DNA from 2 places in the Bacillus sp. FSL H8-0534 genome. Region 1 is predicted to be linked to the other one. Evidence: predicted binding sites of a transcription regulator. Region 1 holds the regulator's gene; the other holds the start of a gene.
What was found. The regulator CtsR, encoded in region 1, represses protease genes until heat stress. The targets are predictions, from matches to a motif close to ATGGTCAATAAAGGTCAAACA.
Positions count from the first base shown of each region.

Region 1 (12,230 bases):
CCCCGTAACTTCGGGAGAAGGGGTGCTTTCTTAACGGAAAGCCGCAGTGAATAGGCCCAAGCGACTGTTTAGCAAAAACACAGGTCTCTGCGAAGCCGTAAGGCGAAGTATAGGGGCTGACACCTGCCCGGTGCTGGAAGGTTAAGGAGAGGGGTTAGCGTAAGCGAAGCTCTGAACTGAAGCCCCAGTAAACGGCGGCCGTAACTATAACGGTCCTAAGGTAGCGAAATTCCTTGTCGGGTAAGTTCCGACCCGCACGAAAGGTGTAACGATTTGGGCACTGTCTCAACCAGAGACTCGGTGAAATTATAGTACCTGTGAAGATGCAGGTTACCCGCGACAGGACGGAAAGACCCCGTGGAGCTTTACTGTAGCCTGATATTGAATTTTGGTACAGTTTGTACAGGATAGGCGGGAGCCTTTGAAGCCGGAGCGCTAGCTTCGGTGGAGGCGCTGGTGGGATACCGCCCTGACTGTATTGAAATTCTAACCTACGGGTCTTATCGACCCGGGAGACAGTGTCAGGTGGGCAGTTTGACTGGGGCGGTCGCCTCCTAAAGTGTAACGGAGGCGCCCAAAGGTTCCCTCAGAATGGTTGGAAATCATTCGTAGAGTGCAAAGGCATAAGGGAGCTTGACTGCGAGACCTACAAGTCGAGCAGGGACGAAAGTCGGGCTTAGTGATCCGGTGGTTCCGCATGGAAGGGCCATCGCTCAACGGATAAAAGCTACCCCGGGGATAACAGGCTTATCTCCCCCAAGAGTCCACATCGACGGGGAGGTTTGGCACCTCGATGTCGGCTCATCGCATCCTGGGGCTGTAGTCGGTCCCAAGGGTTGGGCTGTTCGCCCATTAAAGCGGTACGCGAGCTGGGTTCAGAACGTCGTGAGACAGTTCGGTCCCTATCCGTCGTGGGCGTAGGAAATTTGAGAGGAGCTGTCCTTAGTACGAGAGGACCGGGATGGACGCACCGCTGGTGTACCAGTTGTTCTGCCAAGGGCATAGCTGGGTAGCTATGTGCGGAAGGGATAAGTGCTGAAAGCATCTAAGCATGAAGCCCCCCTCAAGATGAGATTTCCCATAGCGTAAGCTAGTAAGATCCCTGAAAGATGATCAGGTTGATAGGTTCGAGGTGGAAGCATGGTGACATGTGGAGCTGACGAATACTAATAGATCGAGGACTTAACCATATAATATGAAGCAAATGTTATCTAGTTTTGAAGGAATATATATTTAAAATTCCTGTTGACATTCCGTAAGGAATGTGTATAATAATAAAAGTCTGGTAATGATGGCAGAGAGGTCACACCCGTTCCCATACCGAACACGGAAGTTAAGCTCTCTAGCGCCGATGGTAGTTGGGACCTTGTCCCTGTGAGAGTAGGACGTTGCCAGGCAAATGGAGGATTAGCTCAGCTGGGAGAGCACCTGCCTTACAAGCAGGGGGTCGGCGGTTCGATCCCGTCATCCTCCACCATATACGCCGGCTTAGCTCAATTGGTAGAGCAACTGACTTGTAATCAGTAGGTTGGGGGTTCAAGTCCTCTAGCCGGCACCAGTTTTTCTTGTACGAGCCATTAGCTCAGTTGGTAGAGCATCTGACTTTTAATCAGAGGGTCGAAGGTTCGAGTCCTTCATGGCTCACCATTTATAATAATTCGCGGGTGTGGCGGAATTGGCAGACGCACCAGACTTAGGATCTGGCGCCTTTGGCGTGGGGGTTCGACTCCCTTCACCCGCACTTTATAAGCGAAACCAATTTCATACCGAGCGGAAGTAGTTCAGTGGTAGAATACAACCTTGCCAAGGTTGGGGTCGCGGGTTCGAATCCCGTCTTCCGCTCCAATTTACAATATGATATGCCGGGGTGGCGGAACAGGCAGACGCACAGGACTTAAAATCCTGCGGTGGGTGACCACCGTGCGGGTTCGACCCCCGCCCTCGGCACCATATGCGCCCGTAGCTCAATTGGATAGAGCGTTTGACTACGGATCAAAAGGTTAGGGGTTCGAGTCCTCTCGGGCGCGTTTTTCCTTCGGGAAGTGGCTCAGCTTGGTAGAGCACCTGGTTTGGGACCAGGGGGTCGCAGGTTCAAATCCTGTCTTCCCGATACTTATTTTGGGGCCTTAGCTCAGCTGGGAGAGCGCCTGCCTTGCACGCAGGAGGTCAGCGGTTCGATCCCGCTAGGCTCCACCAAAAGTTCTTTGAAAACTGAACGAAACAAACAACGTGAAACGTCAATTTTTATTTTAGATGCTAGACAAACTAACTTTATTGGAGAGTTTGATCCTGGCTCAGGATGAACGCTGGCGGCGTGCCTAATACATGCAAGTCGAGCGAATGGATTAAGAGCTTGCTCTTATGAAGTTAGCGGCGGACGGGTGAGTAACACGTGGGTAACCTGCCCATAAGACTGGGATAACTCCGGGAAACCGGGGCTAATACCGGATAACATTTTGCACCGCATGGTGCGAAATTCAAAGGCGGCTTCGGCTGTCACTTATGGATGGACCCGCGTCGCATTAGCTAGTTGGTGAGGTAACGGCTCACCAAGGCAACGATGCGTAGCCGACCTGAGAGGGTGATCGGCCACACTGGGACTGAGACACGGCCCAGACTCCTACGGGAGGCAGCAGTAGGGAATCTTCCGCAATGGACGAAAGTCTGACGGAGCAACGCCGCGTGAGTGATGAAGGCTTTCGGGTCGTAAAACTCTGTTGTTAGGGAAGAACAAGTGCTAGTTGAATAAGCTGGCACCTTGACGGTACCTAACCAGAAAGCCACGGCTAACTACGTGCCAGCAGCCGCGGTAATACGTAGGTGGCAAGCGTTATCCGGAATTATTGGGCGTAAAGCGCGCGCAGGTGGTTTCTTAAGTCTGATGTGAAAGCCCACGGCTCAACCGTGGAGGGTCATTGGAAACTGGGAGACTTGAGTGCAGAAGAGGAAAGTGGAATTCCATGTGTAGCGGTGAAATGCGTAGAGATATGGAGGAACACCAGTGGCGAAGGCGACTTTCTGGTCTGTAACTGACACTGAGGCGCGAAAGCGTGGGGAGCAAACAGGATTAGATACCCTGGTAGTCCACGCCGTAAACGATGAGTGCTAAGTGTTAGAGGGTTTCCGCCCTTTAGTGCTGAAGTTAACGCATTAAGCACTCCGCCTGGGGAGTACGGCCGCAAGGCTGAAACTCAAAGGAATTGACGGGGGCCCGCACAAGCGGTGGAGCATGTGGTTTAATTCGAAGCAACGCGAAGAACCTTACCAGGTCTTGACATCCTCTGACAACCCTAGAGATAGGGCTTCCCCTTCGGGGGCAGAGTGACAGGTGGTGCATGGTTGTCGTCAGCTCGTGTCGTGAGATGTTGGGTTAAGTCCCGCAACGAGCGCAACCCTTGATCTTAGTTGCCATCATTAAGTTGGGCACTCTAAGGTGACTGCCGGTGACAAACCGGAGGAAGGTGGGGATGACGTCAAATCATCATGCCCCTTATGACCTGGGCTACACACGTGCTACAATGGACGGTACAAAGAGCTGCAAGACCGCGAGGTGGAGCTAATCTCATAAAACCGTTCTCAGTTCGGATTGTAGGCTGCAACTCGCCTACATGAAGCTGGAATCGCTAGTAATCGCGGATCAGCATGCCGCGGTGAATACGTTCCCGGGCCTTGTACACACCGCCCGTCACACCACGAGAGTTTGTAACACCCGAAGTCGGTGGGGTAACCTTTTTGGAGCCAGCCGCCTAAGGTGGGACAGATGATTGGGGTGAAGTCGTAACAAGGTAGCCGTATCGGAAGGTGCGGCTGGATCACCTCCTTTCTATGGAGAATTGATGAACGCTGTTCATCAATATAAGTTTCCGTGTTTCGTTTTGTTCAGTTTTGAGAGAACTATCTCTCAGAAATAAATGTATGTTCTTTGAAAACTAGATAACAGTGTAGCTCATATTTTTTAATTTTAGTTTGGTTAAGTTAGAAAGGGCGCACGGTGGATGCCTTGACACTAGGAGTCGATGAAGGACGGGACTAACGCCGATATGCTTCGGGGAGCTGTAAGTAAGCTTTGATCCGAAGATTTCCGAATGGGGAAACCCACCATACGTAATGGTATGGTATCCTTACCTGAATACATAGGGTAAGGAAGACAGACCCAGGGAACTGAAACATCTAAGTACCTGGAGGAAGAGAAAGCAAATGCGATTTCCTGAGTAGCGGCGAGCGAAACGGAATCTAGCCCAAACCAAGAGGCTTGCCTCTTGGGGTTGTAGGACATTCTATACGGAGTTACAAAGGAACGAGGTAGACGAAGCAGCCTGGAAAGGCTCGTCATAGAGGGTAACAACCCCGTAGTCGAAACTTCGTTCTCTCTTGAATGTATCCTGAGTACGGCGGAACACGTGAAATTCCGTCGGAATCTGGGAGGACCATCTCCCAAGGCTAAATACTACCTAGTGATCGATAGTGAACCAGTACCGTGAGGGAAAGGTGAAAAGCACCCCGGAAGGGGAGTGAAAGAGATCCTGAAACCGTGTGCCTACAAATAGTCAGAGCCCGTTAATGGGTGATGGCGTGCCTTTTGTAGAATGAACCGGCGAGTTACGATCCCGTGCGAGGTTAAGCTGAAGAGGCGGAGCCGTAGCGAAAGCGAGTCTGAATAGGGCGTTTAGTACGTGGTCGTAGACCCGAAACCAGGTGATCTACCCATGTCCAGGGTGAAGTTCAGGTAACACTGAATGGAGGCCCGAACCCACGCACGTTGAAAAGTGCGGGGATGAGGTGTGGGTAGCGGAGAAATTCCAATCGAACCTGGAGATAGCTGGTTCTCCCCGAAATAGCTTTAGGGCTAGCCTTAAGTGTAAGAGTCTTGGAGGTAGAGCACTGATTGAACTAGGGGTCCTCATCGGATTACCGAATTCAGTCAAACTCCGAATGCCAATGACTTATCCTTAGGAGTCAGACTGCGAGTGATAAGATCCGTAGTCAAGAGGGAAACAGCCCAGATCGCCAGCTAAGGTCCCAAAGTGTGTATTAAGTGGAAAAGGATGTGGAGTTGCTTAGACAACTAGGATGTTGGCTTAGAAGCAGCCACCATTTAAAGAGTGCGTAATAGCTCACTAGTCGAGTGACTCTGCGCCGAAAATGTACCGGGGCTAAATACACCACCGAAGCTGCGAATTGATACCTATGGTATCAGTGGTAGGGGAGCGTTCTAAGGGCAGTGAAGTCAGACCGTAAGGACTGGTGGAGCGCTTAGAAGTGAGAATGCCGGTATGAGTAGCGAAAGACGGGTGAGAATCCCGTCCACCGAATGCCTAAGGTTTCCTGAGGAAGGCTCGTCCGCTCAGGGTTAGTCAGGACCTAAGCCGAGGCCGACAGGCGTAGGCGATGGACAACAGGTTGATATTCCTGTACCACCTCTTTATCGTTTGAGCAATGGAGGGACGCAGAAGGATAGAAGAAGCGTGCGATTGGTTGTGCACGTCCAAGCAGTTAGGCTGATAAGTAGGCAAATCCGCTTATCGTGAAGGCTGAGCTGTGATGGGGAAGCTCCTTATGGAGCGAAGTCTTTGATTCCCCGCTGCCAAGAAAAGCTTCTAGCGAGATAAAAGGTGCCTGTACCGCAAACCGACACAGGTAGGCGAGGAGAGAATCCTAAGGTGTGCGAGAGAACTCTGGTTAAGGAACTCGGCAAAATGACCCCGTAACTTCGGGAGAAGGGGTGCTTTCTTAACGGAAAGCCGCAGTGAATAGGCCCAAGCGACTGTTTAGCAAAAACACAGGTCTCTGCGAAGCCGTAAGGCGAAGTATAGGGGCTGACACCTGCCCGGTGCTGGAAGGTTAAGGAGAGGGGTTAGCGTAAGCGAAGCTCTGAACTGAAGCCCCAGTAAACGGCGGCCGTAACTATAACGGTCCTAAGGTAGCGAAATTCCTTGTCGGGTAAGTTCCGACCCGCACGAAAGGTGTAACGATTTGGGCACTGTCTCAACCAGAGACTCGGTGAAATTATAGTACCTGTGAAGATGCAGGTTACCCGCGACAGGACGGAAAGACCCCGTGGAGCTTTACTGTAGCCTGATATTGAATTTTGGTACAGTTTGTACAGGATAGGCGGGAGCCTTTGAAGCCGGAGCGCTAGCTTCGGTGGAGGCGCTGGTGGGATACCGCCCTGACTGTATTGAAATTCTAACCTACGGGTCTTATCGACCCGGGAGACAGTGTCAGGTGGGCAGTTTGACTGGGGCGGTCGCCTCCTAAAGTGTAACGGAGGCGCCCAAAGGTTCCCTCAGAATGGTTGGAAATCATTCGTAGAGTGCAAAGGCATAAGGGAGCTTGACTGCGAGACCTACAAGTCGAGCAGGGACGAAAGTCGGGCTTAGTGATCCGGTGGTTCCGCATGGAAGGGCCATCGCTCAACGGATAAAAGCTACCCCGGGGATAACAGGCTTATCTCCCCCAAGAGTCCACATCGACGGGGAGGTTTGGCACCTCGATGTCGGCTCATCGCATCCTGGGGCTGTAGTCGGTCCCAAGGGTTGGGCTGTTCGCCCATTAAAGCGGTACGCGAGCTGGGTTCAGAACGTCGTGAGACAGTTCGGTCCCTATCCGTCGTGGGCGTAGGAAATTTGAGAGGAGCTGTCCTTAGTACGAGAGGACCGGGATGGACGCACCGCTGGTGTACCAGTTGTTCTGCCAAGGGCATAGCTGGGTAGCTATGTGCGGAAGGGATAAGTGCTGAAAGCATCTAAGCATGAAGCCCCCCTCAAGATGAGATTTCCCATAGCGTAAGCTAGTAAGATCCCTGAAAGATGATCAGGTTGATAGGTTCGAGGTGGAAGCATGGTGACATGTGGAGCTGACGAATACTAATAGATCGAGGACTTAACCATATAATATGAAGCAAATGTTATCTAGTTTTGAAGGAATATACCTTCAATAGTTTGGTGATGATGGCAGAGAGGTCACACCCGTTCCCATACCGAACACGGAAGTTAAGCTCTCTAGCGCCGATGGTAGTTGGGACCTTGTCCCTGTGAGAGTAGGACGTCGCCAAGCAATTAAAGCACGAGTCAATTGACTCGTGCTTTTTTGTATATTTTTATTTGGTATTAATACGTACAAATAAAAATGAGAAGTTAATTCTGTTGTATAAAATATAAACGTAGTGATTAAAGAAAAGAAATTTTGGCTAGGATAGTGAGGAAGCAAAAGAGTTGCAAATTTCTTTAATACGTATATAATTAAAGTCAAAGATAGTCAAAGTCAATAAAGGTGGCGGATAAATGAGAAATATATCTGATATCATTGAGCAATATCTAAAGCAAGTTATTGACTTAAGCAATAATAATGTGATTGAGATTAAGAGAAATGAGGTTGCGGATCGATTTGATTGTGTTCCGTCTCAAATTAATTATGTAATCAATACTCGCTTTACGTTAGAAAGAGGATTTGTAGTTGAAAGTAAACGAGGCGGAGGAGGTTACATTCGCATTATCAAAGTCAAATTGCATGACGATATAGACATTATTGATCAAATGCTTCATATGATCGAGCATAGTATTGCGCAAGGGAATGCGGAAAGTATCATTATACGATTAGTGGAAGAAGATATTGTGACCAATCGGGAAGCAAAACTTATGCTGAGCGTATTAGATCGATCTGTATTATTAATGGATTTACCTTCTAGAGATGAACTTAGGGCTCGGATATTATGCGCAATGTTAAGGACACTGAAATATAAATAAATACAGCTTTTGTTAAGAAATGTTTTTAGTGGTAATTCATTTTATAGTGGGACTTTTTACAGACAAGATTCAGTGAAAAAAATAATCTAGTGGTGTATAAAAAGTATCATGAGGTAGATCGTTCCTATTGTAAAGGTGGGGATATAAGATGACTTGTCAAAATTGTAATATAAGACCAGCAGCATTACATTATACAAAAGTAATAAACGGACAAAAGACGGAAGTTCATCTTTGTGAGCAATGTGCAGAGCAAAATGGCTATACGTCTTTCTTTCAATCACCACAATCTAGTTTTTCCTTCCATGACTTACTAGCTGGATTGCTACATGGAGAACCATCAATGTTTGAAAACCAAGAGGATAGTTTTTCAGATGCAAGAGTATTACGATGTTCAACTTGTAATATGACATATAAACAATTTGCAAAAGTAGGTCGCTTTGGATGTGCTTCTTGTTATGAGACATTTAAGGAACAACTAAAGCCAATGTTGAAGCGGCTTCATGGTGGTCATACAAATCATTGTGGAAAAATTCCCGAGCGTATGGGAGGAAATATTCATCTAAAGAAAGAATTAGATGAACTAAAATTAAAATTAAAGCAATGTATACAGAAAGAAGAATTTGAAAAAGCAGCTCAAACGCGTGATCAAATCCGAAGTATTGAAAATCAGCTTAGTGAGCATAGAGGGGGGGAATAGTTCTATGTCACTGGATCGTATTATGAATGAAGCAATTAGTCCGTGGATGAGGGGAGATGGCCCCGATTCTGATATTGTTTTAAGTAGTCGTATTCGTTTGGCTCGTAATTTAAAAGATTATCATTTCCCTATTATGCAAACTGATGAAGAAGCTAAGCAGATTACTAATTTATTTCAAAAGAAGTTTGTAAATCAGAAAGTGAAATCCCTCGGGAATTTTGAACTATTAAAAATGAATGAACTAAAACCGCTTCAGCGAAGAGTTTTAGTAGAAAAACATTTAATTAGTCCTAATCTTGCTGGAACGGAATTTGGTACTTGTCTACTATCAGAAAGTGAACATATAAGTGTGATGCTTAATGAAGAAGATCATGTGCGAATTCAATGTTTATTCTCAGGGCTGCAATTATCAGAAGCACTGCAAAGCGCAAACAAAATGGATACATGGATTGAAAAAGCAGTTGAATATGCTTTTGATGAATCGCTTGGCTATATTACCAGTTGCCCCACAAATGTTGGTACGGGGTTACGAGCTTCTGTAATGATGCATTTACCAGCACTTGTTTTGACGAAACGGATAAATCGTATTATACAAGCAATTCAACAATTAGGTTTAGTCGTAAGAGGAATATACGGTGAAGGTAGCGAAGCCTTAGGTAATATATTTCAAGTTTCTAATCAAATGACATTAGGAAAATCAGAAGAAGATATTATAGCAGATTTAGAGAGTGTTGTTCATCAGCTTATACAACAAGAGAGAGTAGCTCGAGAACTAATTATGAAAAATTCAAGTATTGAACTTGAAGACCGAGTATATCGTTCTTACGGTGTACTGGCTAATAGTCGATTAATTCAATCGGCAGAAGCTGCTACTTGTCTGTCAGATATGCGGTTAGGTATTGATCTTGATTATATAAAAAATATATCAAGAAATATTTTAACAGAGTTAATGGTACTAACTCAGCCAGGAATTTTACAGCAATACGCAGGAGGTCCTTTAAGCCCAGAAGAAAGGGATTATCGAAGGGCGACATTAATCCGTGAAAGACTACGAATTGAACAAAATTGAGCGCAAGTAGGAGGCGATTTCTATGATGTTTGGAAGATTTACAGAAAGAGCACAGAAAGTATTAGCTTTATCTCAAGAAGAAGCAATTCGCATTGGGCATAATAATATTGGTACAGAACATATTTTACTTGGGCTTGTACGCGAAGGGGAAGGAATTGCAGCTAAAGCGTTAATTGCTCTTGGGCTAAGTCCAGAGAAGGTACAAAAAGAGGTAGAGGCATTAATTGGTCGTGGAACAGAGATGTCTCAAACTGTTCATTATACACCGCGTGCCAAAAAAGTAATTGAGTTATCAATGGATGAGGCACGTAAGCTAGGTCATTCTTATGTTGGAACGGAACATATTTTACTAGGATTGATCCGTGAAGGTGAAGGTGTTGCAGCGCGTGTTTTAAATAACTTAGGCGTAAGTTTAAACAAAGCAAGACAACAAGTATTGCAGCTCCTTGGAAGCAATGAAGCTACATCAGGCCATCAAGGTGGTGCATCAGCAAATGCAAATACACCAACGCTTGATAGTTTAGCGCGAGATTTGACAGTTGTTGCACGTGAAGGACGCTTAGATCCTGTTATTGGCCGTAGTAAAGAGATTCAACGTGTTATTGAAGTATTGAGCCGTAGAACTAAGAATAACCCAGTATTAATTGGAGAACCTGGGGTAGGTAAAACAGCAATTGCTGAAGGTCTAGCACAGCAAATTGTAAATAATGAAGTTCCAGAAACATTACGCGATAAGCGTGTTATGACGTTAGATATGGGTACAGTTGTTGCTGGCACGAAATACCGTGGTGAGTTTGAGGATCGTTTAAAGAAAGTGATGGATGAAATTCGCCAAGCTGGTAATATCATTCTATTTATTGATGAACTTCATACATTAATTGGTGCAGGTGGTGCAGAAGGTGCAATTGACGCATCCAATATTTTGAAACCATCATTAGCACGTGGTGAATTGCAATGTATTGGGGCGACAACATTAGATGAGTATCGTAAATACATTGAAAAAGATGCAGCACTAGAAAGACGTTTCCAACCAATTCATGTTGACGAGCCAAGCTTAGAAGAATCGATTCAAATTTTAAGAGGGTTACGCGATCGTTACGAGGCGCATCACCGCGTTTCCATTACAGATGATGCAATTGAAGCAGCTGTAAAACTTTCGGATCGTTATATTACAGATCGTTTCTTACCTGATAAAGCAATTGACTTAATCGATGAAGCAGCTTCAAAAGTACGCTTACGTTCTTATACAACACCACCAGATTTAAAAGAACTTGAAGTGAAACTTGAAGAAATTCGAAAAGAAAAGGATGCAGCCGTACAGAGCCAAGAATTTGAAAAGGCAGCTTCTTTACGAGATATGGAACAACGTTTACGTGAAAAATTAGAGGATACAAAACGTCAGTGGAAAGAGCAGCAAGGAAAAGAAAATTCAGAAGTAACAGTAGAAGACATTGCAAATGTTGTTTCTACGTGGACGCGTATTCCGGTTTCTAAACTTGCACAAACAGAAACAAATAAATTATTGAATCTAGAATCCATTTTACATGACCGTGTAATTGGCCAAGATGAAGCTGTTGTCGCAGTAGCGAAAGCAGTGCGCCGCGCAAGAGCGGGTTTAAAAGATCCGAAACGCCCAATTGGTTCATTTATTTTCTTAGGACCGACTGGTGTAGGTAAAACGGAGCTTGCGCGTGCATTAGCAGAATCTATGTTTGGTGATGAAGATGCAATGATTCGTATTGATATGTCTGAGTATATGGAGAAACATTCTACTTCTCGCTTAGTGGGGTCTCCCCCAGGATATGTGGGATATGAAGAAGGCGGCCAATTAACAGAAAAAGTTCGTCGCAAACCATATTCTGTCGTGCTGTTAGATGAAGTAGAGAAGGCACATCCAGATGTATTTAACATTTTACTGCAAGTGCTAGAAGATGGGCGTTTAACAGACTCTAAAGGGCGTACAGTTGATTTCCGAAATACAATTGTTATTATGACATCTAACGTTGGTGCCGAAGCATTAAAACGTAATAAACATCTCGGTTTTAACGTACAAGATGAGAGTCGTGATTATTCAGATATGAAGGGTAAAGTAATGGATGAATTGAAAAAAGCATTTCGTCCAGAGTTCTTAAACCGTATTGATGAAATCATTGTTTTCCATATGCTTGAGAAAAAACATATTCAAGAAATTGTAACGCTTATGGTTAATCAATTAGTAAATCGGTTAAAAGAACAAGAGATTGAATTAGAGTTAACAAGTACAGCAATTGAAGCGATTGCTGATAAAGGATTCGATCGTGAGTATGGTGCTCGTCCACTTCGTCGAGCAATCCAAAAACATGTGGAAGATCGATTGTCAGAAGAACTTCTAAAAGGAGCAATTGAGAAAGGTCAAAAAGTTGTCTTTGACGCCGAAGGGGAATCATTTGTCATTCGCAGTGCAGAAAAGGTAAAATAAGTATAGACAAACAAGGAGGGCTAAATAATAGCCCTCTTTCTTGTACGAGAAGGATGTATGTTTATAGATGAAAGTGAAGTGAAGTAAAAACAAGATGGCTAAAAAGAAAACGAAATTTATATGTCAAGAATGTGGTTATCAGTCACCAAAATATATGGGTAAGTGCCCTGGATGTGGGCAATGGAATACGCTTGTCGAAGAGATGGAACAAGTTGTATCATCGCGTCGCATCAACTATGCAAATGCGATTCAAACGGAAGT
Region 1 covers NZ_JBBOUC010000001.1:3,022,232-3,034,461, reverse strand. Annotated here, with positions in the region: rRNA gene MHH71_RS15575 (23S ribosomal RNA) at 1-1,190, shown strand, start outside; rRNA gene rrf (5S ribosomal RNA) at 1,282-1,397, shown strand; tRNA gene MHH71_RS15565 (tRNA-Val) at 1,402-1,477, shown strand; tRNA gene MHH71_RS15560 (tRNA-Thr) at 1,483-1,558, shown strand; tRNA gene MHH71_RS15555 (tRNA-Lys) at 1,572-1,647, shown strand; tRNA gene MHH71_RS15550 (tRNA-Leu) at 1,661-1,741, shown strand; tRNA gene MHH71_RS15545 (tRNA-Gly) at 1,771-1,845, shown strand; tRNA gene MHH71_RS15540 (tRNA-Leu) at 1,862-1,950, shown strand; tRNA gene MHH71_RS15535 (tRNA-Arg) at 1,954-2,027, shown strand; tRNA gene MHH71_RS15530 (tRNA-Pro) at 2,037-2,110, shown strand; tRNA gene MHH71_RS15525 (tRNA-Ala) at 2,121-2,196, shown strand; rRNA gene MHH71_RS15520 (16S ribosomal RNA) at 2,272-3,823, shown strand; rRNA gene MHH71_RS15515 (23S ribosomal RNA) at 3,969-6,890, shown strand; rRNA gene rrf (5S ribosomal RNA) at 6,941-7,056, shown strand; gene MHH71_RS15505 (CtsR family transcriptional regulator) at 7,284-7,745, shown strand; gene MHH71_RS15500 (UvrB/UvrC motif-containing protein) at 7,894-8,442, shown strand; gene MHH71_RS15495 (protein arginine kinase) at 8,447-9,511, shown strand; gene clpC (ATP-dependent protease ATP-binding subunit ClpC) at 9,534-11,969, shown strand; gene radA (DNA repair protein RadA) at 12,064-12,230, shown strand, end outside.

Region 2 (12,230 bases), 1.1 Mb from region 1:
TATGATGGGTATGGTATGGTTGATTTGCAAAAAGTGAATGAATATTTTGGGTCAATGCAAGATGTGAAACAACTTGTGCAAGAAGCACATAAACGAGATATGAAAGTGGTGTTTCAATTTGTTGTAGAAAAAGAGCAAGAAACGCTTATTGATTCGATAAAATGGTGGATGAAAGAAGCAAACATAGATGGAAGTTATCTTATGCATAGTAAAGAAATATCACGTGCCTTTTTAAATACAGTAAAACAAAGTGTTCAAGGAATAAAAAAAGATTTCCTCGTTATGACTGATGAGGGAGAGGGTATACATAATGAGTACTATAAGCACATAACAGATGTCTTTACGAAAACGGATACACCTATTAAACCACTTTATGACGTTAGTTTAATCGAAAATGGTAAAGTAACAAGTAATTTTTTAGATAATCAAGGCACAAAGCGGTTTGTCAGAATCGCGAAAGAGAACGCATATTATCCGCCGACTCGTTTAAAACTTGCGCTTACTTATTTATATACAACACCAGGGATGCCGATTGTGTACTACGGAACGGAAATTGCGCTTGATGGCGGGGGAGTGCCAGATAATCGCCGCTTAATGGATTTTAAAACAGATGAAAAGTTTTTACAGTATGTAACGAGATTGGGAGAGATTCGTCAAAAATTCCCCTCTCTTCGCCGTGGGACGTTTGAGTTGTTATATGATAAGACTGGGATGAGTGTGCTAAAAAGGACGTATAAAGATGAAGTGACACTTGTTGCAATTAACAACACGAAAGAGACACAAAAAGTTTCACTTTCGGCAAATGAGATAGGAGAAAATCGGGAATTAAAGGGATTATTGGAAGATGAAATCATTAGAGAAGAAGATGGGAATTATTATCTCGTATTGAAGCGAGAAGAAGCAAATGTATATCAAGTTAGAGAAAAAACGGGGGTTAATTGGCTTTTTATCTCTTTACTAATTGGGGTAAATGTTTTGTTTATTGCTTTTTTAATCGCGGTAAAGAAAAAGAAGAAATAATAGGAGAGGGTAGGTTTTAGACTATATACAAGCCGTGGTTATGAAAATAAAAGGAGATTATGAAGAACACCTCCAATTGTTAGACACAGTTTAACAATTGGAGGTGCTTTTTAAGTTACAATCGAAGAGAAGTTAAAGGCTGTAAAACGTTATTTAAATGGTTCAGAGATTCGAAAAGACATCGCAGATTCTATTTAAGTAGCTCCTCCTGTTCTGCGGACATAGGTTCAACAGTATCAGTTTCATGGTGAAAAAGCTTTTTATGCTTTAGTATGTAAATGTAATTGCTGCCAATGAATACCCTTTTTGTGCATTATACGGTTCTATTTGATAAATTTGTTTTTTGGCTTATTCTTTATCTTACCTATTTACTAAACTATTACCACTTGCAAAATTGGATGGATTCTCCTGAATACAAAACTAATGTTCATTTATTTTAGTAGGTGTCTCTCATAGTTCCTAGGATAAAAAGACATACCTATAGTTTAATAACCTTTAATTTTGCAAGCGTTTTCATTTTTGAGAATCATTATAAGCTACATTTTCACGAAACATCTGTTAACATTATATAGGGCTATTAAGGTATCTTGAATATTAAGTATTAGCTACTACCTTCTATAAATTTTAATAATAAGCCTCTACTATTTGTAACTTATTTGTGTTTTACTTTCAATATGTAGAGTCCTAAAACAACAAATGATATTCCTATATATGATGTAATTGGAAATTTCCCTCCTGTTGATGGTAAGTAATATTGTTCTTGACTTACATGCTCTTTTTCTTCTGTGTACTCTTTATTTTGTATATCATCAGATTGTTTAGTGTTTTTATATGTATCATGTATTTTTGTAACTTGCAGCTCATTTTTTATTTTTTTATTCTTTATTTCTATTTTTGCTATTTCGCCGTTCTTTACTTCCATTCTCTGTATTGTAGGGTCCAGTACATAACCCTCTGGTGCCTGAATTTCCTTTATAATATATGTACCAATAGGAAGCTGATTTAATAGTGCAACTCCATCTTTAGTTGTAGTGATTTCTTTCCTAAAATCGCCATTTTCACTTGCAACCTCAAATACCGCTCCTTTTAAAGTTTCTCTATTCTCTCCTACCTTCGTAATTTTTAGAGATCCTAATGATTCCCATTGCACTGCTATATCAGTACTACTTTTTTCACTCATTCTTGGCAATAAAGCTGTGGTATTTTGAACCTTTTGTTTGCCATCAAAAATAACTGCTTGTAAACTTTGCAATTTTGTATGTACTCTTAGTTTGAAAGTTCCATTTGTCGATTTTTTTGGAATTAAAATTTTAAATTTTTCCTTTATAGAGAATTCATTCTTTTCTTCACCTTGTTCATTTAAAATTTTCACTCCTTCTGGTGCCTCCTCCAATTGAACGGAATATACTCCAGATAAGGCATTTGATTGAACCGTATATAATTTGGTTTCAAGATAGTCCCCATTTTGCTCTACTGTCTGTTTTTCATTAGGTATTATGTTTAAGTATGTTTCCTGTACTTCAGTACCTTTAGAAGCTTTGTCTATCAGCTGTTTTACAAGATTATATACCGGTTGGTTCTCTGGTTTTGAATCAGCAATTTCGATTTTTTTAGATGCAACCCAGATAGCTAATTGAGTTGCATAGTATGCTTCCTCTTTTGTAGAAACTCCCAGTTCAGCTGGTGTTTTTTGAGGATAGCCATAAAGTAAAACACGATATACAAAATCATTTTCTTTCCCGATTTCAGGAAGTTCCTCTCCGTTTGGTGAATTCAAATCAGGTGATAAACAATATGCAACATCTTTTGATGAAGTTTTTAAGAGATCTGCCTTTATTTTTACTTCAGCACCTTTGAATTTAATGTGATTCCAGTTAATTTGAAACTTTTCTTGATGTATTATCTCAGCTGCTGCTTGTGGAATAGAAACTCCTAGCAACATAATGATTAAACTTATAATTCCAAACCATTTTGTTAATACTTTGCGTTTCATTTCATTCCCACCATTCATTAAAGTTTTAGTAATAAATATGTACATGTTAATTTTTCTTACTTCGGATATTTCAGTTTGATTATTCCGAAAATTTAAATTAAAATAATGGTTATTTTAGAATCTTATAATGTCTGACAATATTTGTTGACTTATCTGAGCTATAACCTTTATTAAGATTACTATGTATTGGACTAACTTTCTTGATATAAATATTATTCTATACTATTAAAAATCTTTTCAAAAAAATGAGTTTTGAAAGGTGAAATCTAGCTATTTGAAAATAAACACAATTAATAATTCGTTTATTAGATGAACGTTTTTGGTATTCAATCCGCTCTTTAAAATTACCTTTATTTATTTTCTGAAAATTTAGCCATATTTTATGTTTATTATATTCAGAAAATAGATGGTTTGCAATCTGTTTTCGTATGCAATATTGCATACGAAGTTATTATATTTTTATGTTATAATTTATAATTTTATATATAAGGAATATCATGGGTAGAATAATGGATTTTATCATTTTAACCGTGAAGACCCCCTCCTCTAAACGAAGTGAAGGTGGGGGTAGTTCAATTAGTTAGAAGGTGAAACAGTTTTTTTCTGTAAAATAGAATTGATTAATGAGAATATTTGAAAAAAGTATAATCCTGATAAATTTCAATTATAGACAAAAGTAGATGGTTATCGATACGCTCGGTTCTGAGGGCTGAAGTCTGTCCAAATGCAGGCCTATCTCATCGTAGCCTGCCAAAATATGAAAAAATAGCGCTTCATCTGACCAAAAAGGGTTAGGTGAAGCGCTATTTTACGTGTGTTTATCATTTTTTATTATTTTTCTATTAACGATAGTTAATGAATTGTACGTCGATTGGTAAATCAGCGCTACGAACCGCTGCGATTACTGCTTGTAAGTCATCGCGGCTTTTTGCTGTTACGCGTACTTGATCATCTTGTACTTGTGTTTTCACTTTTAATTTTAACTCTTTAATAATGTTATTAATTTTCTTCGCGTTATCTTTATCGATACCTTGTTGCAGTGTTGCACGTTGACGTACTGTGTTACCAGTAGCGCTTTCTACTTTTCCGTAGTCTAAGTTTTTAATTGGTACTTCGCGTTTAACTAGTTTTGAAATAAGAACATCTTTTACTTGATCTAATTTAAATTCATCATCAGAAGTTAAAACGATTACTTCTTTTTCTAATTTAATATCACTCTTGCTTCCTTTAAAGTCATATCGATTTTGAATTTCTTTTAATGCGATGTTAATAGCATTTGTTACTTCTGGTAATTCTACTTTTGAAACGATGTCAAAAGAACTATCTTTTGCCATAGTAAGCACCTCCAAATTAAATTCCACCTCTTATTATAGTGAATTTTTGCGAGTTGGACAAATAAAGGAAAATTCGTGTTATAATGAAGCTTTCTTTGGAATGATAAAAATATACTTTATATATAGAAGGGAATTAAAATATATGTATTTGCAGCCAGGATCGATTGAACAGGTAACTGTTTTACGAGAAACGGAAATTGGATATATGGTTGGATTTGACGATGAGGATGGTTATGAAGAAGTATTTTTACATAAAAATGAAGTAGCGGGAGAAATTGAGGAAGGCGATACGATTGATGTATTTCTATATCTTGATCATCAAGAGCGAATTTCTGCGACAATGAAGACGCCGCTTATTACGATAAGTGATTGGAATTGGGTAAAAGTCGTAGAAGTAAAACCTGATTTAGGTGTGTTCGTTGATATCGGTGTTTCTAAGGATATCTTAATCCCAGCTGATGAGTTTCCAATTTATACACCAGTTTGGCCAGAAGAAGGCGATGAGTTATATTGTACATTAAAATTAACAAATCGTGGTCGTCTTATTGCTCTTCCGGCAAGAGATTCAGATATGCAGGAAATTATTGTAGAGGCAACGCCATCTATGCGTAATAAAAATGTGAACGGACGTGTATATCGCTCACTTCAAGTTGGTTCGTTTGTATTAACGGATGAACATTTCCGTGCCTTTTTACACCACACAGAAAGAAAAGAACAAGTTCGTATTGGTGAGCGTGTAACGGGCCGTATTATTGATGTGAAAGATGATGGTACGATTAATATTTCACTTCTTCCGCGTAAAGAAGAGGGAATGGAAGATGATGCTGCGGTGGTTTATGAGTACATGGAGAGCCGCGGAGGAGCAATGCCGTTTTGGGATAAGAGCCATCCAGAAGACATTAAAGAACGTTTTAATATGAGTAAAGCAGCGTTTAAACGTGCGCTTGGTAAGTTGATGAAAGAAGAAAAGGTTTATCAAGAAGAAGGTTGGACGTACTTCAAGAAATAAAAAAATCCGAACAGGCTCATGCTTGTTCGGATTTTCAGAGTGTTGGGAAACAGGAGTCAGCAGGCTCCTTTTTTTTGTCGTTATGTGTCGGAACGTCGATATATTCGAATTTGCTCCGATAAAGTGAAACTTTAATCAGTGGGGTTTTCTTCATCTCCCACTGATTATTAGCTCTCGCCAATCGGGCTTTTACGAGCAGTTGATTTCTCACTTATCTTTCTCGTTTTTCTCTGAATCTTGAGGTGAGAGTCTTACTGCCCGCTAATGCGGGGTGAAATTTCATTTACTATTTTTCTACCAGCCCACTCTGTTGCTAGATTTTTTATTGTTGCCCGGAAAGACGAGAGAATGTATCTTTCAAATCGCTATCTTTTACTTTAATATCAGCTTTCTTGAATTCGTCTAACAATATTTTCTGACCTGTAGTTTGATCTGCTAACAACTTTTCTTCCAGATTTTTACGAATGGAATCTTTTACTTCATCATATGGTTTTAATTCTTTTTTATCGGTAAGTTTAATAATGTGATAGCCTTGTGATGACTTGATAGGTTTGCTAATTTCACCGACATTTAATTTGTAAGCCGCTTCTTCAAATTCAGGTACCATTTTACCTGGACCGAAGTATCCAAGGTCTCCGCCATTTTCCTTTGAACCTGGGTCCTGTGACTGTTGTTTTGCTAACTCTTCGAATGAAGCACCTTCATCCAGTTGTTTCTTAATATCATTTGCCGTTTTTTCATCGTTTACTAAAATGTGGCTGGCTTTAATTTCAGGTTTATAGTTTGCTTTTACATCTTTATCTGTAATGCTTTTCTTAATGGCTTCGTTCATTGCTAATTTGAACCTAATTTGATTTTTAAAGTCATCTTCATCTTTTAGGCGGTTACTTTCTAATACCGTTTTGAATTGATCACCAAATTGATCTTTTGCTTTTTTGAATTCTTTATCGACTTCATCATCAGATACTTTATATTTTTTTGTCATGATATCTTGTGCCATCATTTCATATAGCATATCTTTTCCGTACCGTTCTTTTAACTGCTTGTCAAAATCACCTTTTGTAATGGTTGAAACTTTTGATGTTGCAATCGCCTCTGAGTTATCTTTTGGACCACAAGCAGACAGCATTAACGTTCCGAGCGCAGCTGTTGCTATCCATAATTGTTTTCTTTTCATCCTAACACCTCATCTAATTATGCTGTTATTATTGTAAAATAGAGAAGTGAACAAGAAGTGAATTTGAGATGTTTTTTGTGAAATAAAAAAGTACATCAACAATTATGTTGATGTACGAAATAATTAAAGATGATCTGTTTTTTTAGAGTATGCACGTTTTCCTTGCTGAATATTTTTTTGTTCTTGTTCATTTTTTTGTGTGCGCTTTGCATTATTATCGCGTGCTTTTTTGTCATTATCGCTTGTATGCGGCATACATATCAACTCCATTTCTAAACAGTTGTACGTTTATCATTTCCGTTTTCGTAAAGACTATGTATACGAGTAGTGGTGAACCTATTATGTATAAAGGTGGATGGGGTATGGACTTAAAATTAAATTATGCCGAATTAACGAAAAAACTAATTGTTGTTATCATCGCAGGTTTATTAAATGCAATTGGAATGAACTTGTTCTTAACGCCAGCAAAAGTATATGCGAGCGGTTTCGCGGGATTATCTCAATTGCTTTCGCAAGTGTTAGGCGATTTTGCATCGATTCACATATCGACGGGAGTACTTTTTGCTTTATTTAATATTCCGGTCGTTATTTTAGCATGGAAAAAGGTCGGAAAAGCGTTTACGTTATTTAGTTTTTTATGTGTTGTATTTATGACACTGTTTTTAGAAATTATACCAGTGAAGGCTGTTTCAAATGATATTATATTGAATGCTATTTTTGGTGGTCTCATTTCAGCGATAGGGGTAGGAATTGCCTTAAAATGGGGAGCTTCCACAGGTGGTTTAGATATTATTGCAATGATTTTGTCAAAAATAAAAGATAAGCCTGTCGGAACATATTTCTTTTTCTTTAATGCAATCATCATTATTGCAGCTGGCTATTTGTACGGATGGGAAAAAGCGTTATACACGTTAGTGACACTATATGTATCATCGAGGATTATTGATGCAATTCATACTCGTCATGTGAAAATTACAGCATTTATCGTTACGAAAAATGGTAAAGATGTACGAAAAGCGATTCAAGCACGTTTAGTACGCGGTATTACAACTATACCAGCGACAGGGGCATATACAAATGAAAATAAAGAAATGCTAATGATTGTGATTACCCGTTACGAGCTATATGAACTAGAGAGAATTATTAGACAGGTAGATCCTGGCGCATTTACAAATGTCATTCAAACGGTCGGTATATTTGGGTTGTTTCGGAAAGATTAAAGAGGACCGGGAATCGGTCCTCTTGTTTTAATGTGTGTTAGTAATGTTTTGCAGTTGCTGTTGCATCTCACGCAGTTGTACCTTTTCAGCAGTTGAAGAATTGGCATAAGCGGATTGCAAAGCATTTTTGGCTCTATAAACGAGTTCCCGCTGTTCTGTGCCGCTTGAACAAGAAACGGCGCCTGCAACAGCATCTCGTGCTTGCTGAAATAATAAGTTACCCATTTAAACCCCTCCGAGAGAAGAGTTGTTTCGTTCTTTTTCTGCATCAGCTAATGTACCGCGGTACGGGAATCTTTCAGCATGCTTCATAACAGCATCGGCCCCTTGTTGGGTGAAGCGTTTTGATTTGTTCTTTTTACCCATTCGTAATTCCCCCTTTTTTAGCAGAAAACAACTGACACATCGCTGTGTCTAGTTATAGTATGAGCGTTTTGAGCCAAACTATAAGTAGGGAATTTTTAGATTACAATCCAAGAACCTCTTCTAAATAAAGAGCAATTCCATCTTCTTCGTTTGTTAATGTCGTATGATTCGCTAATGTTTTTAATTCAGGAATGGCATTACCCATGGCGATGCCGTGACCTGCAAACTCAATCATCTCAAAATCATTGTCTTCGTCACCGAACGCAATAATTCGTTCTTGTGGAATGTTATAATAGCTAGAAACTTTTTGAAGTCCAATCGCTTTATTGAGGCCGCTTTTCACAATTTCAATAATCGGCCAAGGAGCACCCCATTTTCGATGATCAATCACTTCTGCATGCATATCTGTTAAATGCTTACGAATAGCTGTTGATTGCTCATCCAGTGCATCGATTAATAAGCATGTTGGATGATCTTGCAAAATGTTTAGTAAGTCTCCTGTGAAAATATTTGGAGAGCCAAATTCAAAGATATGCTTTTTATCCTCATCAATTTCGCGAACATATACATCGTCAATTACTTCGGCATAAATGTTTTTAACGCCAAAATCAAAGCAAGCCCGAACGATTTCTTGTGCAGTAGAAAGCTCAAGGGGGGAATGGTGCGTTCCCCAATTTGTATCAAGCGGGTGATGAACATAAGCGCCGTTAAAGTTAACGATAGGTGTATTCAAACCAAGTTCTTTATAATAAGCGTGACTAGCGCGAAATGGACGTCCTGTTGAAATGACAACAACATGTCCTTGTTCTTTTGCTTTTTCAATTGTTTGCTTTGTTCGTGCGGAAATAATTTTATTGTCTGTAAGTAAAGTGCCATCTAAATCTAATGCGATTAAATGTTGTTTTTTCATGTTTTCACCTCTTATGAAAAATTTTTTGTTTCTATCTGTATTTCCGTTTTAAGATGCAGAAATAAGAGGTTGGAAAGTGTATAGATAAAGTGGAACTTCCATCAGCGGGGGTCTCCATCCCCCGTTAATGCGGGAGAAACAACCATGAATGGAAGTTTCATTATATATTCATCTTACGTCGCGAAACATGTTAGTGTCCACTATTTCCTACCCAAAATCAGAAAAGTCAATGATTTTTTTGAAAGTTCAAATAATGTTTCTTTCATTTTGTACAATTTGTGAAAAGGGTTACATTACGGGCGCAGCAAGACATATAATGAACATGTAATCTTCTCGTATATGTTTGACTCTCCTTTGGAACTGGCCTAGAATAGGTCGGTTTCTTTTTTTTCAACAAGTGATGCTTGTTCTCCTGCTTTATCATGTAAAGTCATACATATGAACAGTAATAAAAAATATGACTCGTTTCCTAAACATAACAGAAAGGCTTTCTCAAAAATGGATATACTAACGGTGTAAAGATGTCATGGAAGGAGAATGAAAATGGGACAAAATCATAGGTTTCGTTCTGGACAGAAAGCACCAAATGATGGGATTTATGTAGAAATTGGTGAAACAGGAAGTATGGTTAAAGATCCACAACTGGTAAAATTAACTGCTGGTCAAAGGTTTCCTGAGAATTCGAATCAGAACCGCCAGTGGACATATAAAAGAAAGCCGTAAGAGAAGCCGCAATTTATATTGCGGCTTTTGTGATTGAAGAGCAGAGGTATACATACTATTTTTGGGAAACAAAGTTCAAATTTCATAATCAAATTCATTGTATAAAAAAGACAATTGGCGTATAATTAAATTAAAGGTCAAATAAAGTCAAAAAATCAAAAAAGGTCAAACATCAAGAGGATTCCAATGTTTGGAGGTTTATGAAGATGGACTTAAATCAAATGACGACGAAAACACAAGAAGCAATTATGAGTGCTCAATCTTTAGCGGTATCTCATCATCATCAAGAAGTTGATACTGTTCATCTATTACTTGCATTATTACAGCAGCAAGATGGATTAGCAGTGCGTATTTTTCAAAAAATGAATGTCAATATAGAACAATTAACGAAAGAAGTAGAAAGATTGCTTCAAAAGAAACCATCTGTTACAGGAAGTGGTGTAGAAGCTGGCAAAGTGTATGTGACAAATGCTTTAGGGCAATTACTCGTTAAAGCAGAGGCAGAGGCAAAAAAACTGCAAGATGAATATATTTCAGTGGAACATGTATTGCTCGCATTTTGCGAGGAAAAAGGTGATATGAATCACTTGTTCACAGCATTTCACATTACGAAGGATACATTATTACAGTCTTTAATGGAAGTTCGGGGGAATCAGAGAGTGACTAGTCAAAATCCAGAAGTAACATATGAAGCGTTAGAAAAGTATGGCCGTGATTTAGTGGCAGAAGTAAGACAAGGGAAAATTGATCCTGTCATTGGTCGTGATAGCGAAATTCGCCGGGTTATCCGCATTCTTTCTCGTAAAACAAAAAACAACCCTGTTTTAATTGGTGAACCAGGCGTTGGGAAAACAGCAATTGTTGAAGGATTGGCACAACGAATTGTGCGAAAAGATGTACCAGAAGGATTAAAAGATAGAACAATCTTTGCGTTAGATATGAGCGCGCTTGTGGCGGGTGCAAAGTTCCGTGGTGAGTTTGAAGAACGTTTGCAAGCTGTGTTAAATGAAATCAAAAAAAGTGAAGGGCGTATTCTTTTATTCATTGATGAGCTCCATACAATTGTTGGTGCTGGTAAAACAGAAGGGGCGATGGATGCAGGGAATATGTTAAAACCAATGCTTGCACGCGGTGAACTTCATTGTATTGGAGCGACTACTTTAGATGAATATCGAAAATATATTGAGAAAGATCCAGCGCTAGAACGTCGTTTTCAACAAGTGTTAGCGGAAGAGCCAACGGTAGAAGATACAATTTCTATTTTACGTGGTTTAAAAGAGCGCTTTGAAATTTATCATGGTGTAAATATTCATGACCGTGCGATTGTAGCGGCGTCTGTATTGTCTGATCGATATATATCTGATCGCTTTTTACCAGATAAAGCGATTGACCTTGTTGATGAAGCGTGCGCAACAATTCGAACAGAAATTGATTCTATGCCAACAGAATTGGATGAAGTAACGCGCCGCATTATGCAGCTGGAAATTGAAGAAGCTGCTTTAGGAAAAGAAACGGATCGTGGTAGTCAAGAGCGACTAAAAACATTGCAACGTGAACTATCTGATTTAAAAGAAGTTGCAAATGGAATGCGAGCGCAATGGCAAAAAGAAAAAGAAGAAATCCATAAAGTTCGTGACTTAAGGGAACACCTTGAACGTTTACGTCGTGAATTAGAAGAAGCAGAAGGGAATTACGACTTAAATAAAGCAGCAGAGCTTCGTCATGGTAAAATTCCAGCAGTGGAAAAAGAATTAAGAGAGGCGGAAGAAACGGGAGCGCATAACGAACAAGAGAACCGTTTGCTTCGTGAAGAAGTAAGTGAAGAAGAAATTGCAAATATCGTTTCACGTTGGACTGGCATACCAGTTGCAAAGCTTGTAGAAGGTGAACGTGAAAAACTGCTACGCTTAGAGCAAATTTTATCAGAACGTGTTATTGGGCAAGAGGAAGCAGTTAGTCTTGTGGCGGATGCAGTTCTTCGTGCTCGCGCTGGTATTAAAGATCCAAATCGTCCAATCGGTTCATTCATTTTCTTAGGACCAACAGGCGTTGGGAAAACAGAACTTGCGAAAACATTAGCACAATCTTTATTTGATAGTGAAGAGCAAATCATTCGCATTGATATGTCCGAGTATATGGAGAAACATGCTGTGTCTCGCTTGATTGGAGCTCCTCCTGGATATGTAGGATATGAGGAAGGTGGACAATTAACAGAAGCCGTACGCCGTAAACCATATTCCGTTATTTTATTAGATGAAATTGAAAAAGCACATCCAGAAGTATTCAACATTTTATTACAAATGTTAGATGATGGGCGTATTACGGATTCACAAGGACGAACAGTGGATTTCAAAAATACAGTGATTATTATGACATCAAATATTGGTTCAGGGCATTTATTAGAAGGGTTACAAGAAGATGGTACAATTAAAGAGGAAGCAAGAGATCTTGTTATGGGGCAGCTTAGAGGACATTTTC
Region 2 covers NZ_JBBOUC010000001.1:1,885,849-1,898,078, reverse strand. Annotated here, with positions in the region: gene MHH71_RS09920 (alpha-amylase family glycosyl hydrolase) at 1-1,020, shown strand, start outside; gene MHH71_RS09915 (SpaA isopeptide-forming pilin-related protein) at 1,673-3,013, opposite strand; gene MHH71_RS09910 (YajQ family cyclic di-GMP-binding protein) at 3,856-4,347, opposite strand; gene MHH71_RS09905 (CvfB family protein) at 4,490-5,356, shown strand; gene prsA (peptidylprolyl isomerase PrsA) at 5,679-6,533, opposite strand; gene MHH71_RS09895 (DUF3941 domain-containing protein) at 6,657-6,788, opposite strand; gene MHH71_RS09890 (YitT family protein) at 6,896-7,753, shown strand; gene MHH71_RS09885 (DUF3813 domain-containing protein) at 7,781-7,978, opposite strand; gene MHH71_RS09880 (hypothetical protein) at 7,979-8,119, opposite strand; gene MHH71_RS09875 (Cof-type HAD-IIB family hydrolase) at 8,220-9,029, opposite strand; gene MHH71_RS09870 (YjzC family protein) at 9,573-9,752, shown strand; gene clpB (ATP-dependent chaperone ClpB) at 9,959-12,230, shown strand, end outside.
Region 2: clpB (ATP-dependent chaperone ClpB) is a predicted target of CtsR. The motif match lies at 9,904-9,924, and genes of this name have one in related genera.